DNA from 3 places in the Lysobacter sp. Root667 genome. Region 2 is predicted to be linked to each of the others. Evidence: predicted binding sites of a transcription regulator. Region 2 holds the regulator's gene; each other region holds the start of a gene.
What was found. Region 2 encodes HrcA, which represses chaperone genes, less so after heat shock. Its sites were predicted from a motif close to TTNGCACTCNNNNNNNNNGAGTGCNAA; they were not measured.

Region 1 (7,708 bases), on a different contig from region 2:
CGAACGCCGAGACGATCTGGGAAGGGCTGAAGAGCGCGGTGGAGAGCGCCGGCGGCAGCGCCGAGCTCGCCCTCGACGGCCAATATCGGAGCAAACCCGACGCCGCCATCGTCGTGATCGGCGAGAACCCTTACGCCGAGTTCCAGGGCGATCTGCCGACCCTGCTTTACAAGCCCGGCGACGACAGCGACCTGCAGCTCATCAGGAAACTGAAGGCCGACGGCATACCCGTGGTGACGGTGTTCCTCAGCGGCCGGCCGCTGTGGGTGAACCGCGAGATCAACGCGTCCGACGCCTTCGTTGCGGCTTGGCTACCGGGCAGCGAAGGCGGCGGCATCGCCGACGTGTTGCTGCGCAGGCCCGACGGCGGGGTCCATTACGACTTCAAGGGCAAACTCAGCTTCTCCTGGCCGCGCCGCGCCGATCAGTACGCCAACAACGTCGGCCAGAAGGATTACCGCCCGCAGTTCGCCTATGGCTACGGCCTGACGTATGCCAGCAAGGGCGATCTCGCGCCGCTGCCGGAAACTGCCGGCGTATCGCTCGCGCAAGCGCAACCGGGCCTGTACTACGGGCTCGGCATGCTGGCGCCGGGACTGTCGATGGCGCTGGAAGGCGCCGATCGGCGCGCCGTCGGCATCAAGACGCTGCCTGCGGCGCTGGGCGACGGCAGCATCCGCATCGCCGCGGTCGATCACCGGCGCCAGGAGGACGCGCGGCGCGTGACCTGGTCAGGGTCTGCGCGCGCACGCTTGGCCTTGATCGCGGACACCGCGAAGGACCTGACGCGGGAGGCCAACGGCGACGTACAGCTCATGCTGACGCTGCGCGTGGACGCACCGCCGCAGGGCGACGTGGCCGTCGCCGTCGCCTGCGGCGAAGGTTGCGGCGCGAACTTGCCGCTGCGCGAGTCGCTGGCGTCGCTGCCGGCCGGCCAATGGACCACGCTCGGCATACCGTTGAAGTGTTTCGCGCTGGCCGGCGCGGACCTGTCGAAGTTGTCCGGCCTGTTGGCGATCGAAACCGCCGCGCCCTTGCAACTGTCGTTCTCGCGCATCGCGCTGGCCCCGCAGGGCGAAGCGGAGCGGACGCTCGCCTGCAGAACCAGCAAGTGAGCGACGCATAAGGGGTTTCGGAAAGTCCGCTTTTTGAAGCCATTAATTCCTTCCCTGCAACCGCAGGGCGGGCGTCACACTGAGGGGGTAACGCCTTGAAACTGTCGACCCTGGACCTGACGATCGTGCTGGTCTACCTGATCGGCATCTTCGCGCTCGCGCAATGGGTTTCGCGCGAGAAAGACGGCCGCAAGAAATCCGCCAGCGACTACTTTCTCGCCAGCAAGGCGCTGCCGTGGTGGGCGATCGGCGCTTCGCTGATCGCCGCCAATATTTCCGCCGAGCAGATCATCGGCATGTCGGGTTCCGGGTATGCGATCGGGCTGGCCATCGCCTCGTACGAATGGATGGCGGCGGCGACGCTGCTGATCGTCGGCAAGTTCTTCCTGCCGGTGTTCATACGCAACCGCATCTACACGATGCCGCAGTTCCTGGAAGAACGTTACGGCCACAGGATCCGCACGCTGATGGCGGTGTTCTGGCTGGGCCTGTACGTGTTCGTGAACCTGACCTCGATCCTGTGGCTCGGCTCGATCGCGGTCAACCAGGTCACCGGCCTCGACCCGATGGCGGCGCTGGTGCTGCTGGGCGCGTTCGCGCTGGCTTATCAGTTGTACGGCGGCCTGAAGGCGGTGGCCTTGACCGACATCGTGCAGGTTTGCCTGCTGGTACTGGGCGGTTTGTCGGTGACCTTCCTGACCTTGTCGCAAATCGGCGACGGCAGCCTCGTCGCCGGCTACCGCAAGCTGCTGGACGCCCACCCGGAACATTTCAATATGATCCTGAGCAAGGACAGCCCGTTCTACAAGGACTTGCCCGGCATCAGCGTCCTGATCGGCGGCATGTGGGTCATGAATGTCAGCTACTGGGGCTTCAATCAATACATCATCCAGCGCGCGCTCGCGGCGAAGAACCTGGGCGAAGCGCAGAAAGGCGTGCTGTTCGCCGCGTTCCTGAAGCTGTTGATGCCCTTGGTGGTGGTGATACCGGGCATCGCCGCGGTGATGCTGGCGCCCGGCCTGGCCAAGCCCGATCAGGCCTATCCGACGATGATGGATATGCTGCCGACCGGCATGCTCGGCCTGGTTTTCGCCGCGCTGGTGGCGGCGATCGTGGCGTCGCTAGCTTCGAAGATCAATTCGATCGCGACCATCTTCACTCTCGACTTCTACGCCAAGCGCAGACGCAACGACGATCAGGCGCATCTGGTCCGCGTCGGCCGTATCGCCGCGGCGGTGGCGGTGCTGCTGGCGATCCTGAGCGCGCGGCCGCTGCTGGGCAGCTTCGACCAGGCTTTCCAGTACATCCAGGAATACACGGGTTTCTTCACCCCCGGTATCGTGGTGATCTTCATGCTGGGCCTGTTCTGGAAGCGCGCCAACGAGGCGGGCGCGCTGGCCGCGGCGATCAGCTCGTTTGTATTGTCGGTCCTGTTGAAACTGACCTGGCCAGCGCTGCCGTTCATCGACCGCGTCGGCCTCGTGTTCCTGGCGGCGCTGGCGCTGGCGGTGATCGTGTCGCTGATCACGCCCAGGCAGAAGGAAGGCAGCGACCTGATCCGCGTCGACGACGTCAGCTATCGCACACCGACAGGTTTCAATGTCGGCGGGCTGGGCGTGATCGCCATCCTGGTCGCGCTTTATGCGCTGTACTGGTAATCGGCCGGCGCTGAACAAGCCGATGCCGTAAGCAGTTGGCACGATGGGCGCGGCTGCCGGCAAAATGCGCCTTCGTCGCCTCTAGCCGCCGACATGCGCTACCCGCTGGTCATCTTCGATTTCGACGGCACGCTGGCCGATTCGTTCCCCTTCTTTATGGAGGCGCAGCACGCGCTGGCGCAGCGCCACGGTTTCAAGGCCATCCCCGAGGACCGCGTCGACGACATGCGGCGGCTGAGCACGCGCGAGTTGCTGCGGGAGTTCGAGTTTTCCAGATGGAAGCTGCCGATCGTGGCGGCCGACTTCGTGCGCAGCATGCGCGCCGCGCCGCCGGTACCGCTGTTTCCGGGCGTCGCGGAAACGCTGCGCCACCTGCGCGAAGGCGGGGCGCGCCTGGCGATCCTGACGTCCAATTCCGCCGACAACGTGCGCCGCGTGCTCGACGCGGAGTTGCTGGAGGCGATCGAACGGGTCGACGGCGGCGCCCACATGCTCGGCAAGCACCGGCGCATCGCGCGGATGCTGAGGCAGGCGAGGACCGACGCGTCGCAGGCGATCTACATCGGCGACCAGGTCAGCGACGGCGAGGCCGCGCGGCGCGCGGGCGTGGCCTTCGGGGCGGTCGGCTGGGGCTACGCGCACCCCGACACCCTGCGCGCGGCGGGCGCGGAGGAGTTCTTCGATTCGGTGGGCGAATTGCGGCGTTTGGTCTGATCGGCTCGGAAACGCCCCAGGTCTGTACCCCCTCGGAGGTCGGGCAGGGTCGGCCTGCAATAAGTAAGGAATAGCCTGGGACCGCCGCCGCCCCTGCCGAAGGTCAGGCTTGGGCTGGCCGGGCCGGTCCCCATGTCCTGTAGTGCCCGTTCAGCCGGCGGGTGTGGCGCCTGGGCCGGTTCACCCCCTGGACACGTCCGATGTGTTTAGATAAGCCATTGATTTAGTTGTTAATTTCTTGTTTCTCCCGGCGCGCGGCCGGATTCGTGGAGCGGCCGCAGCGGGCGACATTCGTTCTATCCACGCAACACTGCGGAACTTCCGGGGTCTTTAGCAGTCCTAGACCCCGACTGCTAAGATGGCTGCCATGACCCAGACCCCTCTCTCGAACGCCCTAGTCGCCAACAACCTGCCTGTGCCCAGCGCGCTCGGTTCGCTGGACGCGTACATCGGCGCGGTGCATCGCATTCCGGTGCTGACCGTCGAAGACGAGCAGAGTCTGGCGCGTCGCTTCCGCGACGAAGAAGACCTCGACGCCGCCCGCGAGCTGGTGCATTCGCACCTGCGCTTCGTGGTCCACGTCGCCCGCGGCTACAACGGTTACGGACTGCAGATCGGCGACCTGATCCAGGAAGGCAACATCGGTCTGATGAAGGCCGTGAAGCGCTTCGACCCGGAACAGGGCGTGCGCCTGGTGTCCTTCGCCGTGCATTGGATCCGTGCCGAGATGCACGAGTTCATCCTCAAGAACTGGCGCATCGTCAAGGTCGCCACGACCAAGGCGCAGCGCAAGCTGTTCTTCAACCTGCGCAAGAGCAAGAAGCGCCTGGGTTGGATGAACGCCGAGGAAGTCAGCCAGGTCGCCAAGGACCTCAACGTTTCCGAGCGCGAAGTGCTGGAGATGGAGTCGCGCCTGTCCGGCCGCGACATCGGTTTCGATGCGCCGTCCGACGAGGACGACGACCACGCTCCGCCGTCGCCGGCCGCGTACCTGCGCGCCCACGACGAAGACCCCTCGCAGAGCTACGAGCGCGAGGACGAGGAAGACAGCCAGCTCGCCCTGCTGCGCGAAGGCATGTCCGGCCTGGACGAGCGTTCGCGCGACATCGTCAAGCGCCGCTGGCTCGATGCCGACAGCAAGGTCACGTTGCAGGAACTGGCCGACGAGTACGGCGTCAGTGCCGAGCGCATCCGCCAGATCGAAGCCAACGCGCTGAAGAAGATGCGGGCGCTGTTCGCGGCCTGATCCGCGCAAACCAGCCAACGACGACGGCCCGGGAAACCGGGCCGTTTCGTTTTGTGCGATACGGGAGCAAGCTGACGTTGCGCAAGGCGCCACGCAACGCTGATGCGTGGGCGCAGTCGACGCGCGACCGCGGCGCTCCACCGCCGCGGGGCGCTGGCCGGCGCCAGGTACGATCCAGGTCTGGCGATACGAGAGGACCTATGCGACGGATAGCCAAGTGGCTGCTATGGGCACTGGTGCTGACCTCGGTGACGGCGCCGGCGCTGGCGGTGTTCGGCGGTTGGCAATTGAAGGACGGCCAGGGCAACGTCGCCTTCGGCTGGGACGCGGCGCGCCAGCGTTTCCGGATACTCGAACGGCCGGCGCTGGCTTTGGACGGGCCGCACGTGTTCGTCGATGCGCAGGGTTTCCGCGTTGCCGCCACCGAGTCCGAGGGTGCGACCTGGCGCATGCGCGAAACGCGCCTGCCGGCGCAGCCGCTGCCGCTGCTTGCCGTGCGCGTCGACAATCCGGCGCGCACCCGCTTCGAAGTCGCATTGCGGCCGACCCCGGCGCCGCAGGACGGCGTGTATGCGGCCAATCCGCCGCGATTGCTGATGCTGTCCGACATGGAAGGCGAGTTCGACGCCTTCGTCGCCCTGCTACGTGCGCAGGGCGTGCTCGACGCGCAGTTGCATTGGCGCTACGGCGACGGCCATATCGCCCTGGTCGGCGACTTCGTCGATCGCGGCCACGACATGCTGCCGCTGCTGTGGCTGATCTACCGCCTGGACGGTGAAGCCCGGCAGGCCGGCGGGCGTGTGCATTACGTGCTCGGCAACCACGAGCAGCTCGCGACCTCGGGCCGCAAGAAGCATTGGCCGCGGCACCTGGTCGCGAGCGAAGCCGCCTTGGGCGGCGAGCCCTTGTTTTCGGAACGTTCGGTACTGGGCGCATGGTTGCGCAGCAAGCCGGTGATCGCGCGCGTCGGCGATCATCTGCTCGTGCACGGCGGCATCAGCGCCGAGTTCCTCGACCGCGATCTCGACATCGCCGCGGCCAATGCCGCGATGCGGCCGCATCTGGGGACGCCGATGGCGGACCTGCCTTCCGCGATCAAGCCGATCCTGGGCCGCAGCGGCGTGACCTGGTACCGCGGCATGGCCTTGCCCGACGATCCCAGGTACGTACGCGAAGCCGATCCCTCGGCGCATCTGGATCGCGCGCTGCAGCGCTACGGCGTGCGCCGGATCGCGATCGGCCACACGATCGTGCCGAGGGTGCGGCTGCAGCAACAGGGCAGGGTGTTGGCGCTGGACTTGGACATGCACGAGCCCGGCGCGGTGGCGCAGGCGGCCTTGTACGAAGGCGGCCAGCTGTGGCGCGTGGACGCGCACGGCGGTCGCGAGCGCCTGGATTGAGCGCGGCGACGGACGCAGTGCGCGTCCGCCGTCGCGCCTACTGCACTATTCCTCGCGATCGCCGAGGATGATCCGGGCGTGGCGCTGGTAGCTCCAGTACGCCCAGGCCCAGTTGATCAGCACGATCACGCGGTTGCGGAAGCCGATCAGGAAGAACACGTGCGCGGCCAGCCAGAACCACCAGGCGAGCAGGCCGGAGAGCTTGAAGCCGTGCACGTCGACCACGGCGGCCATGCGGCCGATGGTCGCCAGGTTGCCGTAGTCCTTGTAGCGGAACGGCGCCGTGCTGCGGCCGGCGATGCGGTCGCGGATCGCGCGCGCGACATGCGCGCCCATCTGCTTGGCCGCGGGCGCGACGCCCGGCACCGGTTTGCCGTCCTGCTGCACGCTGGCGAGGTCGCCGGCGACGAAGATCTCCGGGTGTCCGGGCACGCTGAGGTCGGGCAGCACCTGGACCCGGCCCGCGCGGTCGCGCGGCGCGTCCAACAGCGCGCCCAGCTTGGACGCGGCCACGCCCGCGGCCCAGACCACGGTGCGCGCCGGCACGAAGGTGTCGCCCAAGGTGTAGCCGCGTTCGTCGATCGCGTTCACCGGGGTGCCGGTGACCACTTCGACGCCGAGCTTCTGCAACTGCTTGCGCGCCTTCTCCGACAATTCCTCCGGAAAACTCGACAGCACCCGTGGACCGGCTTCGATCAGCCGCACCTTGGCCTGGGCCGGGTCGATGCGGCGGAATTCGCGGCGCAGGGTCTTGCGTGCGATCTCGGCAAGGGTGCCGGCCAGCTCGACCCCGGTCGGGCCGCCGCCGACCACGGCGAAGCTCAGCCAGGCCGCGCGTTCGGCTTCGTCGTCGCTGGCCTCGGCGCGTTCGAACGCGAGCAGCAGGCGCCGCCGGATGTGCAGGGCGTCGTCCAGCGTCTTCAGGCCGGGCGCGTCGCCGGCCCAGTCGTCGTGGCCGAAGTAGGCGTGGGCGGCGCCGCTGGCGAGCAGCAGATAGTCGTAGCCGATCGAATCGCCGTCGGCGAGCGCGACCCGGCGTGCGGCCGGATCCAGGCCCACCACTTCGCCCAGCCGCACTTCGACATTGCGCTGGCTGCGCAGGATGTGGCGCAAGGGCGCGGCGATGTCCGGCGAGGACAGCCCGGCGGTCGCGACCTGGTACAGCAGCGGTTGGAACAGATGGTGGTTGCGGCGGTCGATCAGGGTGATGCGCACATCGGCCGAGGCCAGCGCGCGCGTCGTCCACAGGCCGCCGAAGCCGCCGCCGACGATGACGACATGCGGGACGCGCGCGTCGCCGCGCCCCGGAGGTTCATGGTTCATGTGCGCGTCCTCAGTCGTCCAGACGCTGGCGCAGCAGGTCTTCCAGCGCGTGCTGGTCTGCGGCGAAGCGGCGGATGCCGTCGGCGAGCTTGTCGGTGGCCATCGCGTCCTGGTTGTGCAGCCAGCGGAAGTCGGCTTCGCTCATGCGGCGAGGCGCTTCGTAGCGCTCGCCGTCGTCGATCAGGGCGCGCGGCACCTCGCCCGGTCGCGACTCGAGTTCGCCCAGCAGGTCCGGCGAGATCGTCAGGCGGT
Region 2 (7,708 bases):
GCGGCCGGTGCGCTGGGTCGCGGTGTAGTCCCAACGGTCGTGGTGGAACGGGTCTTCGATCGAGGGGCTGCCCAGCAGCAACTGCACCTGCTGCTTGGTCATGCCGGCCTGCAACTGGTCGATCGCGCTCTTCTCGAGCAGATTGCCCTGGTAGATCGGCTGCTTGTAGAGGATGCCGCAACCGGACGTGACCAGAGCGATCGAGAGAACGAGCAGGAGCTTGCGCATCGTGTGCTGGGACCTATGTCTGCGACGGGCGGATAACGCGCCGATGATACACTGAAGGCCGCATCCACAAGGGGCGGACCGGGACGCGCCGCGGCGCGTTCATCCGCCGTTCCGGCCGTGGCCGCCGCGCCGCCGGCACGGCTGGCCGCTGCGGACCGCCGCCGAGCACGAAGAGGGACGTTCAGATGGAATCGCAGGACCTGCGCAACGCCGGGCTCAAGGTCACCCATCCGCGCATGCGGATCCTGGAGCTGCTGGAGCAGTCCAAGCCGCGGCACATGACCGCCGAGGACATCTACCGGCTGCTGCTGGAAAAGGGCGAGGACATCGGCCTGGCCACGGTCTACCGCGTGCTGACCCAGTTCGAGTCCGCCGGTCTGGTGCTCAAGCACAACTTCGAGGCCGGCCAGTCGGTGTACGAACTCGACCGCGGCCATCACCACGATCACATGGTCGATATCGAGACCGGCAAGATCATCGAATTCGAAAGCGCCGAGATCGAAGAACTGCAGCGCAAGATCGCGGCCAAGCACGGCTACGACATCGAAGAGCATTCGCTGGTGCTGTACGTGCGCAAGAAGCGCTGAAGGCCGGGATTGGCGATTCGGGATAAGAGCCGAATCGCTCGCGCTGCAAGGCATGAAAGCCCGCCGATGGCGGGCTTTCGTTTGTGGGGTGTGGGTGCGTTCGCGGGCAGCGTCTCGGCCATCGCGATTTGCTCGGGCTGGCGCTGCGACGGGGAGGCGTTATCGCGGCTTACGCCGCTCCTACAGGGAGCGGTGGGTTGCGCGGGGGGGCTATCGCGCCGAGTTCCGAGTATCCAGACCTCAGACCACATCCGCCAGCAGCCGCTTGGCTGCCGCGCGCACTTCCTTGGTCAGTTCCACGCCGCCGAGCATGCGCGCCAGTTCCTCTTCGCGCTGCTTGGCGTCCAGGCGCTGCACGGCGCTCTGGGTGACGCCTTCGCTGGCCGACTTGCTGACCCGGTAGTGGGCGTGGCCCTGGGCCGCGACCTGGGGCAGGTGGGTCACGCACAGGACCTGGCGGCTGGCGCCGAGGGCGCGCAGTTTCTGGCCGACGATCTCGGCCACGGCGCCGCCGATGCCGGAATCGACCTCGTCGAAGACCATGCTCGGGACCGCGTCCAGGCCCAGCGCGGCGACTTCGATCGCCAGCGAAACGCGCGAGAGTTCGCCGCCGGAGGCGACCTTGCGCAGGGCGCGTGCGGGCTGGCCGGGATTGGCGGCGACCAGGAATTCGACGCGCTCGGCGCCGTTGGGGTCGGGGCGGTCTTCTTCGACCGGCTCCAGGGCGATCTCGAAGCGGCCGCCGCCCATGCCGAGCTCGCCGATCAGGGCGCTGGTCGCCGACGACAGCGCTTCGGCGGCGCGCTTGCGCGAGGCGCTCAGGGCGTCGGCGCTACTGCGCCAGGCGCCGCGCGCGCCGACGATCTCGCCGTCCAGGCGGGCCAGGCGTTCGCCGGCGCCGCGCAGCAGTTCGAGTTCGGCGGCCATGCCGTCGCGGTGCGCGGCCAGGTGTTCGGGGGTGACGCGGTGCTTGCGCGCCAGTTCGTGCAGGCGGCCGAGGCGGTGCTCCAGGGTGTCGAGCGCGGATGGGTCCAGGTCGAGGTCTTCGTGGACGCGGCCGAGCAGGGCCAGGGCTTCGTCGACCTGGATCGCGGCGGCGTCGAGCATGGCGTCGACGTCGCGCAGTCGCGGCTCGTGTTCGGCCACGCGCTGCAGTTCGACCCGCACCTGCTGCAGGGTGCGCGACAGCGAGGGGCCGTCGTCGCCGCCGAGGCGGGCGAAGGCGTCGTCGCAGGCGGCGATCAGGCCGGCGGCGTGGGCGTGGCGCTTGTGGTCGGCGAACAGGCGCGCGATCGCGTCGGGTTCCAGGGTTTCGCGTTCGAGTTCGGCGTATTGGTGTTCGAGCCAGCCGATGCGTTCGGACACGTCGCCCTTGGCGATCAGGGCGTCGCGCTCGCGCAGCAGTTCGCTCCAGTCGCGCGCGGCGGCGGCGACCGCGGCGCGGGCGGCGTCGTTGCGGCCGTAGGCGTCGAGCAGGGCGAGCTGGCTGGCTTTGGACAGCAGGGCCTGGTGTTCGTGCTGGCCATGGATCTCGACCAGGCGCGAGGCCAGGTCGGCGAGCTGGCCCAGGGTCGCCGGGCGGCCGTTGATCCAGGCGCGCGAGCCGCCGTCGGCGCGGATCACGCGCCGGACCTGGCAGCTGTCGTCCTCGTCGAGTTCGTTGTCGCGCAGCCAGGCCGCGGCCGGCGCGGCATCGTCCAGGGAGAAGTCGGCGACCAGTTCGGCGCGGTCGGCGCCGTGGCGGACCACGCCGCTGTCGGCGCGCAGGCCGCTGATCAGGCCCAGGGCGTCGACCAGCAGCGACTTGCCGGCGCCGGTCTCGCCGGAGATCACGGTCAGGCCGGGACCGAACGCGAGCTCGGCCGCGCTGACCACGACGAAATGCTTGAGGGAGAGATGGGTGAGCATGCGTGGTCGGCGTTGTGGAGCGGCGATTGTGCCGGGTCGCGGATGACCGGGCCAGCGGGAGATGCCGCCACTGTGGGGCGGAACAGTCTCCGGGGCTGAGACCGGCGCTTGCGCCGAACGCCCTGCGTGCTTATATCGACAGCGATGAACCGCCGTCCTTCCGACCTGAGCCTGGACCCGCGTTCGCGGCAGCTGCTGCGCACGCTGATCGGGCGCTACATCCACAGCGGCGAGCCGGTCGGCTCGCAGACGCTGGCGCGGCATGCCGGCCTGGACGTGAGCGCGGCGACCATCCGCAACATCCTGTCCGACCTGGAGGACGCCGGCCTGCTCAGCGCGCCGCACACCTCGGCCGGGCGCATACCGACCGCGCAGGGCTACCGCCTGTTCGTGGATTCCCTGCTGCAGGTGCGGCCGCTGCCCGAGGGCGACCTGGCCCGGCTGCGCAACGAGCTGCCGGCCGGTTCGGGCACCCAGACCCTGCTCGGCAGCGCCTCGGAGCTGCTGTCGGCGATGACCCATTTCGTCGGCGTGGTCAGCGTGCCCAAGCGCGAGCAGTTCGCGTTCCGGCGCATCGATTTCGTGCCGCTGGATGCGCAACGGGTGCTGGCGATCCTGGTGTTCGCCGATCACGACGTGCAGAACCGCATCATCCAGACCAAGCGGCCCTACGACGCCGGCGAGCTGGAGCGGGTCGCCAACTACCTCAACGGCCATTTCGCCGGGCGCCCGGTCGCCGACATCCGCGCGACCCTGTTGCACGAGCTGCGCAGCGCGCAGTCGGAGATGGCCGCGTTGCTGGCGCAGTCGGTGGAGCTGGCCGAACAGGCGCTGGCGCCGGACCGCGACGACGACATGGTGCTGGCCGGCCAGACCCGGCTGATGGGCGTGCAGGAACTGTCCGACGTCGAGCGCCTGCGCGAGCTGTTCGAGGCCTTCGCCCGCAAGCGCGAGATCCTGCAACTGCTGGAGCGCACCATCCATGCGCCCGGCGTGCGCATCTTCATCGGCGAGGAAACCGGCCTGGCGCCGCTGGAAGGCGTGTCGCTGGTGACCGCGCCGTACACCGCCGGCGGCCACGTGCTCGGCGTGCTGGGCGTGATCGGCCCGACCCGGATGGCCTACGAGCGGGTGATCCCGGTGGTGCAGGCCGCCGCGGACGCGCTGGGCGATGCGTTCAAGCCCGAGGGCTGAGCGGCGCCGTCAGGCGCTTTATGTGTGAGCGGTGTGGGCCGCGACCCGACGCGCGCGGCCAGCTTCCTGTAGGAGCGGCGTAAGCCGCGATGCCGACGCGCGTCACCTGCTTCCTGTAGGAGCGGCGTAAGCCGCGATGCCGAAGCGATGGACGCCGGCGCTTGGATTGTGCCCCGAAGCCATCGGAAGCAGGGTTCCGATTTCCGCAATCGCGGCTTACGCCGCTCCTACACGGGGGCGCTATCGAAGCCGGGGCGGGCGCGGTAGGCCGGTCGGAGCGGTCGTGGCTTGTGCCACCGCTGCCCCAAAGCAGTCGGAAGCGGCACCGAAGCGCTGGCGAAACGATGGCGCAGCGGCGCCGGAGCGGCGCCGGAGCGACGGTCCTGGCCGCCGCCAATAGCGGCGTCGGTCTGACTATTCAGGCGGTGAGGCCGTTCATCGTCCCAAAAACGTCGCCGAACAGCGGTGCTCGCTGCCGTTGCCGCACGATCGCTGCAGATCGAGGCACTTCGGCAGCCCGCGCACTTGAACGGTCCGGGCACGGCCCCAATAGCTGCCCCAGTCGCGGATGACCCGCCAGGACCCACCCAGCATGAACCACTCCGACCCCAACTCCGAACTCCACCTCGACGAGCCGGCCGCGGCCGCCACGCCGGACGAGGCCGAGACCCTGCGCGCCGAACTGGCCCAGGTTCGCGAGGACGCGCTGCGCGAGCGCGCCGAACTCGACAACCAACGCAAGCGCCTGGCGCGCGACATCGACATGGCGCGCAAGTTCGCCAACGAGCGCCTGCTCGGCGAGCTGCTGCCGGTGATCGACAGCCTGGAAGCCGGCCTGGCCGCGGCCGGCGGCGATGCCGGCGCGCTGCGCGAAGGCATGGAACTGACCCTGCGCCAGCTGCTCAAGGTCGCCGCCGACAACGGCCTGGTCGCGGTCGACCCGACCGGCCTGGCCTTCAACCCGGAACACCACCAGGCCATGAGCATGGTCCCGGCCCCTGGCGTCGCCCCGAACCACGTGGTCCAGGTCTACCAGAAGGGCTGGCTGCTCAACGAGCGTCTGTTGCGCCCGGCGCTGGTCGTGGTCAGCCAGGACGCCTGAGCGGCGCCCGCCGCAGGCCCGGCCCGGATGAAGGGCGCGGGGCAGGGCGCTTGAACCGCCCGCAGGCGGACCCCAAATAACGCACATCGGCGCCGTAACGGCAGCCGCACCATCTAAAAGCATTCGAGAGGGAGCAACACCATGGGCAAGATCATCGGCATCGATCTCGGCACGACCAATTCGTGCGTGGCGATCATGGAAGGCGGCAACGTCAAGGTCATCGAGAACGCGGAGGGCGATCGCACCACGCCGTCCATCGTCGCCTTCACCAAGGACGGCGAAGTCCTGGTCGGCGCCTCGGCCAAGCGCCAGGCCGTCACCAACCCCAAGAACACCTTCTACGCGGTGAAGCGCCTGATCGGCCGTAAGTTCACCGACGCCGAAGTGCAGAAGGACCTGGACCTGGTGCCCTACGGCATCGTCCAGCACGACAACGGCGACGCCTGGGTCGCGACCGCCGACGGCAAGAAGATGGCGCCGCAGCAGATCTCGGCCGAAGTGCTGGCCAAGATGAAGAAGACCGCCGAGGCCTACCTGGGCGAGCCGGTCACCGAAGCGGTCATCACCGTGCCGGCCTACTTCAACGACAGCCAGCGCCAGGCGACCAAGGACGCCGGCAAGATCGCCGGCCTGGAAGTCAAGCGCATCATCAACGAGCCGACCGCGGCCGCGCTGGCCTACGGCATGGACAAGAAGGGCGGCGACCGCAAGGTCGCGGTCTACGACCTGGGCGGCGGCACCTTCGACGTGTCGATCATCGAGATCGCCTCGGTCGACGGCGAAATGCAGGTCGAGGTGCTGGCCACCAACGGCGACACCTTCCTGGGCGGCGAAGACTTCGACAAGCGCGTCATCGACTACTTGGTCGAAGAGTTCCAGAAGGATCAGGGCATCGACCTGCGCAAGGATCCGCTGGCCCTGCAGCGCCTGAAGGACGCGGCCGAACGCGCCAAGATCGAGCTGTCCAGCGCCCAGCAGACCGAGGTCAACCTGCCGTACGTGACCGCCGACGCTTCCGGTCCGAAGCACCTCAACATCAAGCTGACCCGCGCCAAGCTGGAGTCGCTGGTCGAGGACCTGGTCAAGAAGACCATCGAGCCCTGCCGCATCGCCCTGAACGACGCCGGCCTGCGCGGCACCGACATCAGCGAAGTGATCCTGGTCGGCGGCCAGACCCGCATGCCCAAGGTCGGCCAGGCCGTGGCCGAGTTCTTCGGCAAGGAACCGCGCAAGGACGTCAACCCGGACGAAGCCGTCGCCATCGGCGCGGCGATCCAGGGCGGCGTGCTGGCCGGCGACGTCAAGGACGTGCTGCTGCTGGACGTGACCCCGCTGAGCCTGGGCATCGAAACCCTGGGCGGCGTGTTCACCAAGATCATCGAGAAGAACACCACCATCCCGACCAAGGCCTCGCAGACCTTCTCCACCGCCGAGGACAACCAGTCGGCCGTGACCGTGCACGTGCTGCAGGGCGAGCGCGAGCAGGCCCGCTACAACAAGTCGCTGGCCCGCTTCGATCTGGCCGGCATCGAGCCGTCGCCGCGCGGCATGCCGCAGGTCGAGGTCTCGTTCGACATCGACGCCAACGGCATCCTGCACGTGTCGGCCAAGGACAAGAAGACCGGCAAGGAACAGAAGGTCGAGATCAAGGCCGGCTCGGGCCTGTCCGAGGACGAGATCGCCAAGATGGTCGCCGACGCCGAAGCCAACCGCGAGGAAGACCAGAAGTTCCACGACCTGGTGCAGGCCCGCAACCAGGCTGACGGCCTGATCCACATGGCGCGCAGCACGATCAAGGAGCACGGTGAGAAGCTGCCGGGCGACGCGATCGGCCGCACCGAGGGCGCGATCGCCGAACTCGAAACCGCGATGAAGGGCGACGACAAGGGCCAGATCGAGGCCAAGTCCAAGGCCCTGGAAGAGGCCGCGCAGGCGCTGTTAGCGGCGGTGCAGTCGCAGCAGCCCGGTGCCGACGCCGGCGGCGGCGCCAAGTCCGAGGACGTGGTGGACGCCGAGTTCACCGAGGTCAAGGACGATCAGAAGCCGTGATTCGGGATTAGGGATCGCGGATCGGAAGGGGCGGGTTTTCCCGCTCCTTCCGCCGTTCTCGCTCCCGTTCTGTTCCTAGCTTTCCCGCTGCAACGAATCCCGATTCCCGAACTTCGACTCCCGGCCTCATGAGCAAACGCGATTACTACGAAGTGCTGGGCGTGGCCCGCAACGCCAGCGACGAAGACCTCAAGAAGGCCTATCGCCGCTGCGCCATGAAGCACCACCCCGACCGCAACCCCGACGACAAATCCGCCGAGGCCGCGTTCAAGGAGTGCAAGGAAGCCTACGAGGTGCTGGCCGACGCCAACCGTCGCCGCGCCTACGACCAGCACGGCCACGCCGCGTTCGAACACGGCATGGGCGGTGGCGGCGGTGGCGGCGCCGGCTACGCCGACATGGGCGACATCTTCGGCGACATCTTCGGCAACATCTTCGGCGGCGGCGGCCAGCGCGGTCCGCGCCGCGGCGCCGACATCGGCTACGTCATGGAGCTGTCGCTGGAGGAAGCGGTCGGCGGGCTCGACAAGCAGATCGAAATCCCGACCCTGGACGAATGCGACACCTGCGACGGCTCGGGTTCGGCCGACGGCAAGCTCGAAACCTGCGCCACCTGCAGCGGCCGCGGCCAGGTCCGTTT
Region 3 (7,708 bases), on a different contig from region 2:
CGAACGTGGCCTGGGACAGCAGCTCGACCGCGCGGTTGTAGATCGCCAGCACGCGCTGCTGGCGCGATTCGAACACGCGCTGCTCGGGCGTGCGCGGGGTCAGGAACAGGTAGGCATAGGACAGCCTGGCGGCCTCGGTCGCCAGGCGCGTGCGCAGCGGCGATCCGACGGGCTGCGCCTCCTTGTCCGATTGCAGGCGCGCCAGCTGCAGTTCCGCCGATGCGGCCAGCCAGGCCTCGACCGGCGCGGCGCCGCGCATCTGGGCGACGCAGGGATCGGGCTCGCGCGTGCAGGCGCCCTGTTCCAGGCCGGCCGCGGCCAGCGTGGTGGCGGCGTCGGCGCTGAGTTTGCCGCTGCTGAGGACGTCGGAGCGGCGCGCGATCGCGGCGTCGCCGACGGCGTGCTGCTTGACCGAGACCACCGCGCAACCGCTGAGCAGCAGCCACGACAGGGCCAGCACGATCGTCTGGGAGTACCGCCGGCTGGAACGCATCCCGCCTCCGTTGCTGAATCCGGCGGCCATTGTCCGCTGTTGCAGCGCATCCGCAAATCGGGCGAACCGGCGCGAGTCCGCCGACGCGCATCGGCCCGCACCCAAAAGAAAGGCCCGCACGAGGCGGGCCTTTCCGGATGACGCAGATGGGGCTGGATCAGAAATCCATGCCGCCCATGCCGCCCATGCCACCACCGCCCGGCATCGACGGCTCGTCCTTCTTCGGCAGCTCGGCGACCATCGCTTCGGTCGTGATCATCAGACCGGCGATCGACGCGGCGTTCTGCAGCGCGGTACGGGTGACCTTGGTCGGGTCCAGGATGCCGAACTCGAGCATGTCGCCGTACTCGCCGTTGGCGGCGTTGTAACCGAACGCGCCCTTGCCTTCCTGGACCTTGTTCAGGATGACCGACGGCTCTTCGCCGGCGTTGGTGACGATTTCGCGCAGCGGAGCTTCCATCGCGCGCAGGGCGATCTGGATGCCGTGGTTCTGGTCTTCGTTGGCGCCCTTCAGGCCCGCGATCGCGGCCTTGGCGCGCAGCAGCGCGACGCCGCCGCCCGGGACGATGCCTTCTTCCACGGCAGCGCGGGTGGCGTGCAGCGCGTCTTCGACGCGAGCCTTCTTTTCCTTCATCTCGATCTCGGTCGAAGCGCCGACCTTGATCACCGCCACGCCGCCGGCCAGCTTGGCCACGCGCTCCTGCAGCTTCTCGCGGTCGTAGTCCGAAGAGGTCTCTTCGATCTGCGCCTTGATCTGCTTGATGCGGGCCTGGATGGCGTCGGCATCGCCGGCGCCGTCGATGATGGTGGTGTTCTCCTTGGAGACCTGCACCTTCTTCGCGCGGCCCAGATCCTTGATCGTGGCCTTCTCGAGCTGCAGGCCGACTTCCTCGGAGATCACGGTGCCGCCGGTCAGCACGGCCATGTCTTCCAGCATCGCCTTGCGACGGTCGCCGAAGCCCGGAGCCTTGACGGCGCAGACCTTGACGATGCCGCGGATGGTGTTGACGACCAGCGTGGCCAGGGCCTCGCCCTCGACTTCCTCGGCGACGATCAGCAGCGGCTTACCGGCCTTGGCGACGCCTTCCAGCACCGGCAGCAGGTCGCGCACGTTGGAGATCTTCTTGTCGTACAGCAGCACGAACGGGTCGTCCAGCTCGGCCGACATCGACTGCTGGTTGTTGATGAAGTACGGCGACAGGTAGCCGCGGTCGAACTGCATGCCCTCGACCACGTCGAGCTCGTTCTCCAGGCCCGAACCGTCTTCGACGGTGATCACGCCTTCCTTGCCGACCTTGTCCATCGCCTGGGCGATCAGGTCGCCGATGTCGGCGTCGGAGTTGGCCGAGATCGCGCCGACCTGGGCGATTTCCTTGCTCGTCGACGACGGCTTGGAGATCTTCTTCAGCTCTTCGACTGCGCCGATCACGGCCTTGTCGATGCCGCGCTTGAGGTCCATCGGGTTCATGCCGGCGGCGACCGCCTTCATGCCCTCGCGGATCAGCGCCTGGGCCAGCACGGTCGCGGTGGTGGTGCCGTCGCCGGCGTTGTCGGAGGTCTTGGAAGCGACTTCCTTGACCATCTGCGCGCCCATGTTCTCGAACTTGTCGGCGAGCTCGATCTCCTTGGCGACGGACACGCCGTCCTTGGTGATCGTCGGGGCGCCGAAGCTCTTCTCGAGCACGACGTTACGGCCCTTCGGGCCGAGGGTGGCCTTGACGGCATTGGCGAGCACGTTGACGCCGCGCACCATCTTGGCGCGTGCGTCCTCACCGAAACGAATTTCCTTGGCAGCCATGTTGCTAACTCCGGATGCGAATTGAGTAAGGGGTTCGAAAACTTCGGACTGCGGTGCGGGTCGGGGCGTCGGCGCAGGCGCTACGACGGCTCGGTTCCCGCAGCCGGATCAGCCGAGGATCGCGAAGATGTCGTCTTCTTTGACGACGAGGTAATCGGTGCCGTCGAGCTTCACTTCGGTGCCGCTGTACTTGCCGAACAGCACCTTGTCGCCGGTCTTGACCTTGGGAGCGCGCACGCTGCCGTTGTCCAGCGCCTTGCCTTCGCCGACGGCGACGACTTCGCCCTTGATCGGCTTCTCGGTGGCCGAATCCGGAATCACGATTCCGCCGGCGGACATCTTTTCTTCTTCCATGCGCTTGATGACCACGCGGTCGTAGAGCGGTTTGATATTCATTGGCAACCTCTAAGTGGTTGAATGGGTGGGGAAAGATCGCGAATTTTAGCAGTCACCCCGGCAGAGTGCCAATGCCGGGGGCAAAAAACGCCCGGCGAACCGGGATAGCCACGAGATGGGGCGGCGGCGGGGCTTTTCAAGCGGGGGGCGATACGGCGGGTCGGGTCGGCAGGGTCGAGGCGATGTGATCCGCTGGGTCGGGTCGGGTCGGGTCGGGTCGGGTCGGGTCGGGTCGGGTCGGGTCGGGTCGGGTCGGGTCAGGTCGGGTCCTGGTCCGAGGGATGAGGGCAAGCCAGGCCGGGCCGGGGACCGAACCGCGAGCCGCATGCGGCGATCGCATGCGGTCGGACGGGCCAGATCCGCGCCGGCTCCGATCTGGCCCCTGTGGGAGCGGCGTAAGCCGCGATCGCACCGCCCCATGAAGCAGCGTGCTCGCGACTCAGGTCGCTCCACCCCGAAGCCGGCGCCGAATGCAGCGTCCAGGGAGGGTTGCTTGATATCTGGAACTCGATCGCGGCTTACGCCGTTCCCACAGGAAGCCGGTCCCCTTGGGGCGGGCGCTCTCTATGCGCTTACTCCGTCGGCCGATGGCCCACCCATTGCGGGCACGGCACGATCCGCGAGGGCTTCATATATTAAAGAAGCGACGCCATCGCGGCTCACGCCGCCGCCACATAAGGCATGCGCAAATCGACGCTCCGCTCGCGCGACATGCGACGGTTGCGTCGCGAGCGATGCAGGCGTTGCGTTTGCATCGCCCAAAAAGAAAGAGCGCGTCCCGTGGAACGCGCTCTTTGGTGCGGAGACGGCCGTCCTCAGCATGGCGCGATCCTGCGCCCCTTCCCCCGAACCGACCTCGTGTCGTGTGCCCACATCCGTGTTGGCGTGGATGGATCTTGTGCACTCCCCGCGTCATTTTCTAGGTGTCCGGTCGCAAAATCTGCCGACTCCTGGTGGCACCGTAAAAGGGCGAATGCCGTCACCATTGACTTCCAACCACCTATCAGGCTCAACTTGCTACCGAAAGCGTACAAGGTCTCCTCTCTATTGGTCGCCTAGTGACTTTTGGTAGCAAATGGCTATTTTGTAGGCAAAAACCCTCGAAAAGGAGCTTCACACATGACGCCACAGCAAAGGATACGACTGGCGCGACGCCATGCCGGCATGTCGCAGGCGGCACTGGGTTCGGCGGTCGGCGTGCAACGCAGCGCGGTCGGCCACTGGGAAAGTGCGCAGGGCAAGTTTCCCAGCGTCGCGCATTTGCGCGAGGTCGCGCTGATCACCGGCGTGCAGTTCGAATGGCTGGCGACCGGGCGCGGCAAAATGAATTTGTCGGCCGATACCGAGATGGATTCGGTGGCCGCGGCCGAGGCCCTGCTGATCGAAGACCCGTTGGAACTGCGCCTGATCGTGGCCTTCCGCGATACCCCGACCAAGTCCAAGGCGCCGCTGGTGGAAATCGCCGAACAACTGGCGGAACTGCGCACGGGGCGGCCGCGCGCCAGCCTGACCAAGGGCACCCGCGTGGTGCTGTGAACCCGGTCGCCTGCTGCGCTGCGGCAGGCGATGTCACAAAGGCCGACTAGACTGCGGCGACCACCTGGGGAAAGGGAGTCGCCCGATGCCGTTGTCCTTACGTCGTTCCCGTACGAGCTTGTCCTGCCTGCTGCTCGCCGCCGCGCTGCCCACCGCCGCACCGGCCGCCGTCTTCATCAACGAATTCCATTACGACGACGCCACCTCCAGCGGCGACGTCGGCGAGAAGATCGAGGTCGTCGCCACCGCCGGCGAAACCCTCAGCAACTACCGCATCTACCTCTACAACGGCGCCACGCCGTCGGCCGCCACCAGCTACGACAACGACCTGCTGCCCGCCGGCAGCACGGTCGCCTGCGGCGGCAGCGTGAGCATCGCGGTGCTCAGCTACCCGACCAACGGCATCCAGAACGGCAGCAACGACGGCTTCGCCCTGGTCGACGGCAGCGGCAACGTGGTCCAGTTCCTCAGCTACGAGGGCGCGATCACCGCCTCCAACGGCCCGGCCGCGGGCCTGACCAGCAGCAACCTGCCGGTATCGGAAAGCGGTTCGACCGCCGCCGGCACTTCGCTGCGCCTGTCCGGCAGCGGCAGCACCTACGCGAACTTCGCCTGGCAGGCGTCGGCCGCGCAGAGCTTCGGCGCCTGCAACGCCGGCCAGACTTTCTCGACGCCGAACCCGGCGCCGACCGTGACCTCGACCACGCCGGCCAACGGCAGCAACAGCTTCCCGGCCGCCGGCGACCTCGCGGTGAGCTTCAGCGAAGCGGTGACCCTGGGCAGCGGCGCCCTGACCCTGCAGTGCGCGCAGTCCGGCACGGTCGCGCTGACCTACCCGTCCAGCGGCACCAGCTTCACCGCTTCCACCGGCACCGCGCTGTTCGCCGGCGAGAGCTGCACCTACACCGTGGTCGCATCGCAGGTCACCGACAGCGGCGGCGCGCATCCGGCCCAGAACACCGTGGTCGGCTTCAGCGTGGCCAGCGGCGGTGGCGGCGGCGGTTACTACGCCCACGTCAACACCAGCAGCGCCGGCCAGTTGCGTTGCTCGCTGCACGAAACCATCAAGGGCCACACGGTCTACCCGTACAGCGGCGGCACCACCAACACCTGGAGCATCCTCGAGATCGCCGACGAGGATCCCAACAATTCCGGCCGCATCCTCGACGCCTACCGCAACCGCAGCTACCTCAAGGTCACCGACCGCGCCGGCAGCGGCAGCGGCCTGAAGTACAACCGCGAGCACACCTGGCCGAACTCGCTGGGCTTCGGCAGCGCCACCGGCAACCTCGGCCTGCCGCATGCGCCCTACACCGACACCCACATGCTGTACCTGACCGACGCGACCTGGAACGCCGACCGCGGCAACAAGCCGTACGCGGACTGCACCCTGGCCAGCGGCTGCGGCGAGCGCGTCACCGAAGCCAATGCCGGCTACGGCGGCGGCAGCGGCGTGTACCCGGGCAACTCCAACTGGGTCAAGACGCCGGACGGCAACGCGGGCTCGTTCCAGGTCTGGGGCCACATGAAGGGCAACATGGCCCGCGCGGTGATGTACATGGCGATCCGCTACGAAGGCGACACCCATCCGGTCACCGGCCAGAGCGAGCCGGACCTGGAGCTGACCGACGACCGCAGCAAGATCGTGATCACCTCGTCCTCGCCGGCCTACATGGGCCTGCTGAGCACGCTGCTGGCCTGGCACACGCAGGACCCGCCGGACGCCGCCGAGCAGGCCCGCAACGAAGTGATCTTCAGCTTCCAGGGCAACCGCAATCCCTTCATCGATCATCCGGAGTGGGCCAGCGCCTCGCTGTTCACCTCGACCAAGCCGGCGAGCTGCACGCTGATTCCGTAATCGGCGAAACCGCCCGCGGCTACGACGAACGCCCGCGCAATGCGGGCGTTCGTTTGTCGGGACCTCGCAGAGAGCCGCGTCGATCCGATAGGGCCGCCGATCCGATTCCGGCGACGACGCGCCATGGCGGCGCGCTTCCTAGGGCGATGCGCTTCCTGCGGCGGCGCGCTTCCTGTAGCGACGCGCTTCCTGTGGGAGCGGCGTAAGCCGCGATCGCGCCATTCCGGCTGCGACGCAGATCGGGGCCTGCACCGCTCACACGCGTGGCCCGGCTGGATAGCACGGCCCCGAACCCGTCCCAGCCTCATCTCGTCCTTGCGCACACTCAACGCAGCGCCGGCTTTGGGGTAGGAGCGACGTGAGTCGCGACCACAACACTTCGGATACGGCGCGATCGCGGCTTACGCCGCTCCCACAGGGAAGGAACCATCGCGTCGTCGCATCGTGCGTAGTCCCTCGTCTTACACAGAAATCCAGGAAACAGCGCCACCGCACTGCCTACGGCATCGTCGCATCCGCCGCCGGATCGGTCCGCACCCAGCGCGCCGGCAAACCCTTGGCCGCGCAGTTTCCGCAATCCCAGGCCTGGTCCGGGCCCGCGCTCGCACTCGCGCGAAACTCGAGCTTCGGCGCGACCGGATCCGCACAGGCCTCTTCCGACAACGCCGACTGCGGCAGCAGCAGATCGAAGCCGTCGTCGCGCGGGCAGTAGTATTCGAGGAAATCGAAGTCCGGCCGCTTCTTGTCCACGATCATGTCGAGGTCGATGATCGCCGTATCCTCGTCGAGCAACAGCATCGGCGCGAACCCGCGCGACAAGCGGCCCGACGCCAGCGCCGCTCGCACCTGCCCGGCACTGCGGTAATCGGCGGGCAGGTAGCGGCCGGCGTACGGCATCGCCTGACTGGCGTGCGGCGCCGGTTCCTCGCGCAGGCGGCGCGACAAGGTTTCGTGCAGACGCGCGCTGCGCTGCGGCCCGAGCCCGGACACCAGGGGCAGGTCGCGCTCTTTACGGGTCGGACGCAGGCGCCCCCAGGTGTCCATGCCCTGCAGGTTGTCGTATTCGAACGGCACCACCACGCGCCCCTGCAGATCGAGGGCACCGTACTTGTCGCCGCGCTTGGCGACGACCACCGCGAACTCTTCCCAGGGCAGGCCGAGTTTTCCCCAGCGGAAGTCGTACTCGACGCCCAGGTATTCGTAGTCGCCGGCGAACATCGGCTTGCCGGTGCGCAGGTCGATGATCGCGTAGCGATCGCGTTGCGGGCCATCGCCGTCGTCGTCGCGTTCGCTCAGCATCAGGTACGGCATCGGCAGGCTGGCGTTCGGCGCGGTCTCGCTGTACGTCGGCTCCAGGCGCCAAACGCCCTGACGATCGACCAGGCCGATCTTCTCGCCCTGCCGCACCAGGTACAGGCCGAATTCGGGATAGCGGTAGTAAATCTGCGCGTAGCGCGGCGGCAGGATTTCGCTGCCGTCCGCGGCGAGCACGCCGAAACGGCGCTCGCGGTCTTCGCCGTCGATGCCGACCGCATACTCGTCCGCCTTCGCCGCCGGAATGTCCGCATTCACGCCCCAGGCGTTGCCGATCGCCTCGATCGAGTCGTAACGCGCCGGCACGCGCCAT

Region 1: rpoH (RNA polymerase sigma factor RpoH) is a predicted target of HrcA. The motif match lies at 3,818-3,844, and genes of this name have one in related genera.
Region 3: groES (co-chaperone GroES) is a predicted target of HrcA. The motif match lies at 2,733-2,759, and genes of this name have one in related genera.

What each region holds. Positions count from the first base shown of each region.
Region 1 covers NZ_LMHF01000001.1:261,078-268,785, forward strand. The annotation lists gene ASD78_RS01130 (exo 1,3/1,4-beta-D-glucan glucohydrolase) at 1-1,115, shown strand, start outside; gene ASD78_RS01135 (sodium/sugar symporter) at 1,211-2,773, shown strand; gene ASD78_RS01140 (HAD-IA family hydrolase) at 2,867-3,487, shown strand; gene rpoH (RNA polymerase sigma factor RpoH) at 3,855-4,733, shown strand; gene ASD78_RS01150 (metallophosphoesterase) at 4,934-6,133, shown strand; gene ASD78_RS01155 (NAD(P)/FAD-dependent oxidoreductase) at 6,179-7,456, opposite strand; gene tal (transaldolase) at 7,467-7,708, opposite strand, start outside.
Region 2 covers NZ_LMHF01000013.1:526,206-533,913, reverse strand. The annotation lists gene bamE (outer membrane protein assembly factor BamE) at 1-228, opposite strand, end outside; gene fur (ferric iron uptake transcriptional regulator) at 414-815, shown strand; gene recN (DNA repair protein RecN) at 1,056-2,723, opposite strand; gene hrcA (heat-inducible transcriptional repressor HrcA) at 2,868-3,917, shown strand; gene grpE (nucleotide exchange factor GrpE) at 4,510-5,019, shown strand; gene dnaK (molecular chaperone DnaK) at 5,161-7,068, shown strand; gene dnaJ (molecular chaperone DnaJ) at 7,197-7,708, shown strand, end outside.
Region 3 covers NZ_LMHF01000010.1:135,879-143,586, forward strand. The annotation lists gene ASD78_RS08435 (alpha/beta hydrolase) at 1-493, opposite strand, end outside; gene groL (chaperonin GroEL) at 651-2,291, opposite strand; gene groES (co-chaperone GroES) at 2,400-2,687, opposite strand; gene ASD78_RS08450 (helix-turn-helix domain-containing protein) at 3,807-4,223, shown strand; gene ASD78_RS08455 (endonuclease) at 4,309-6,081, shown strand; gene ASD78_RS08460 (WG repeat-containing protein) at 6,580-7,708, opposite strand, start outside.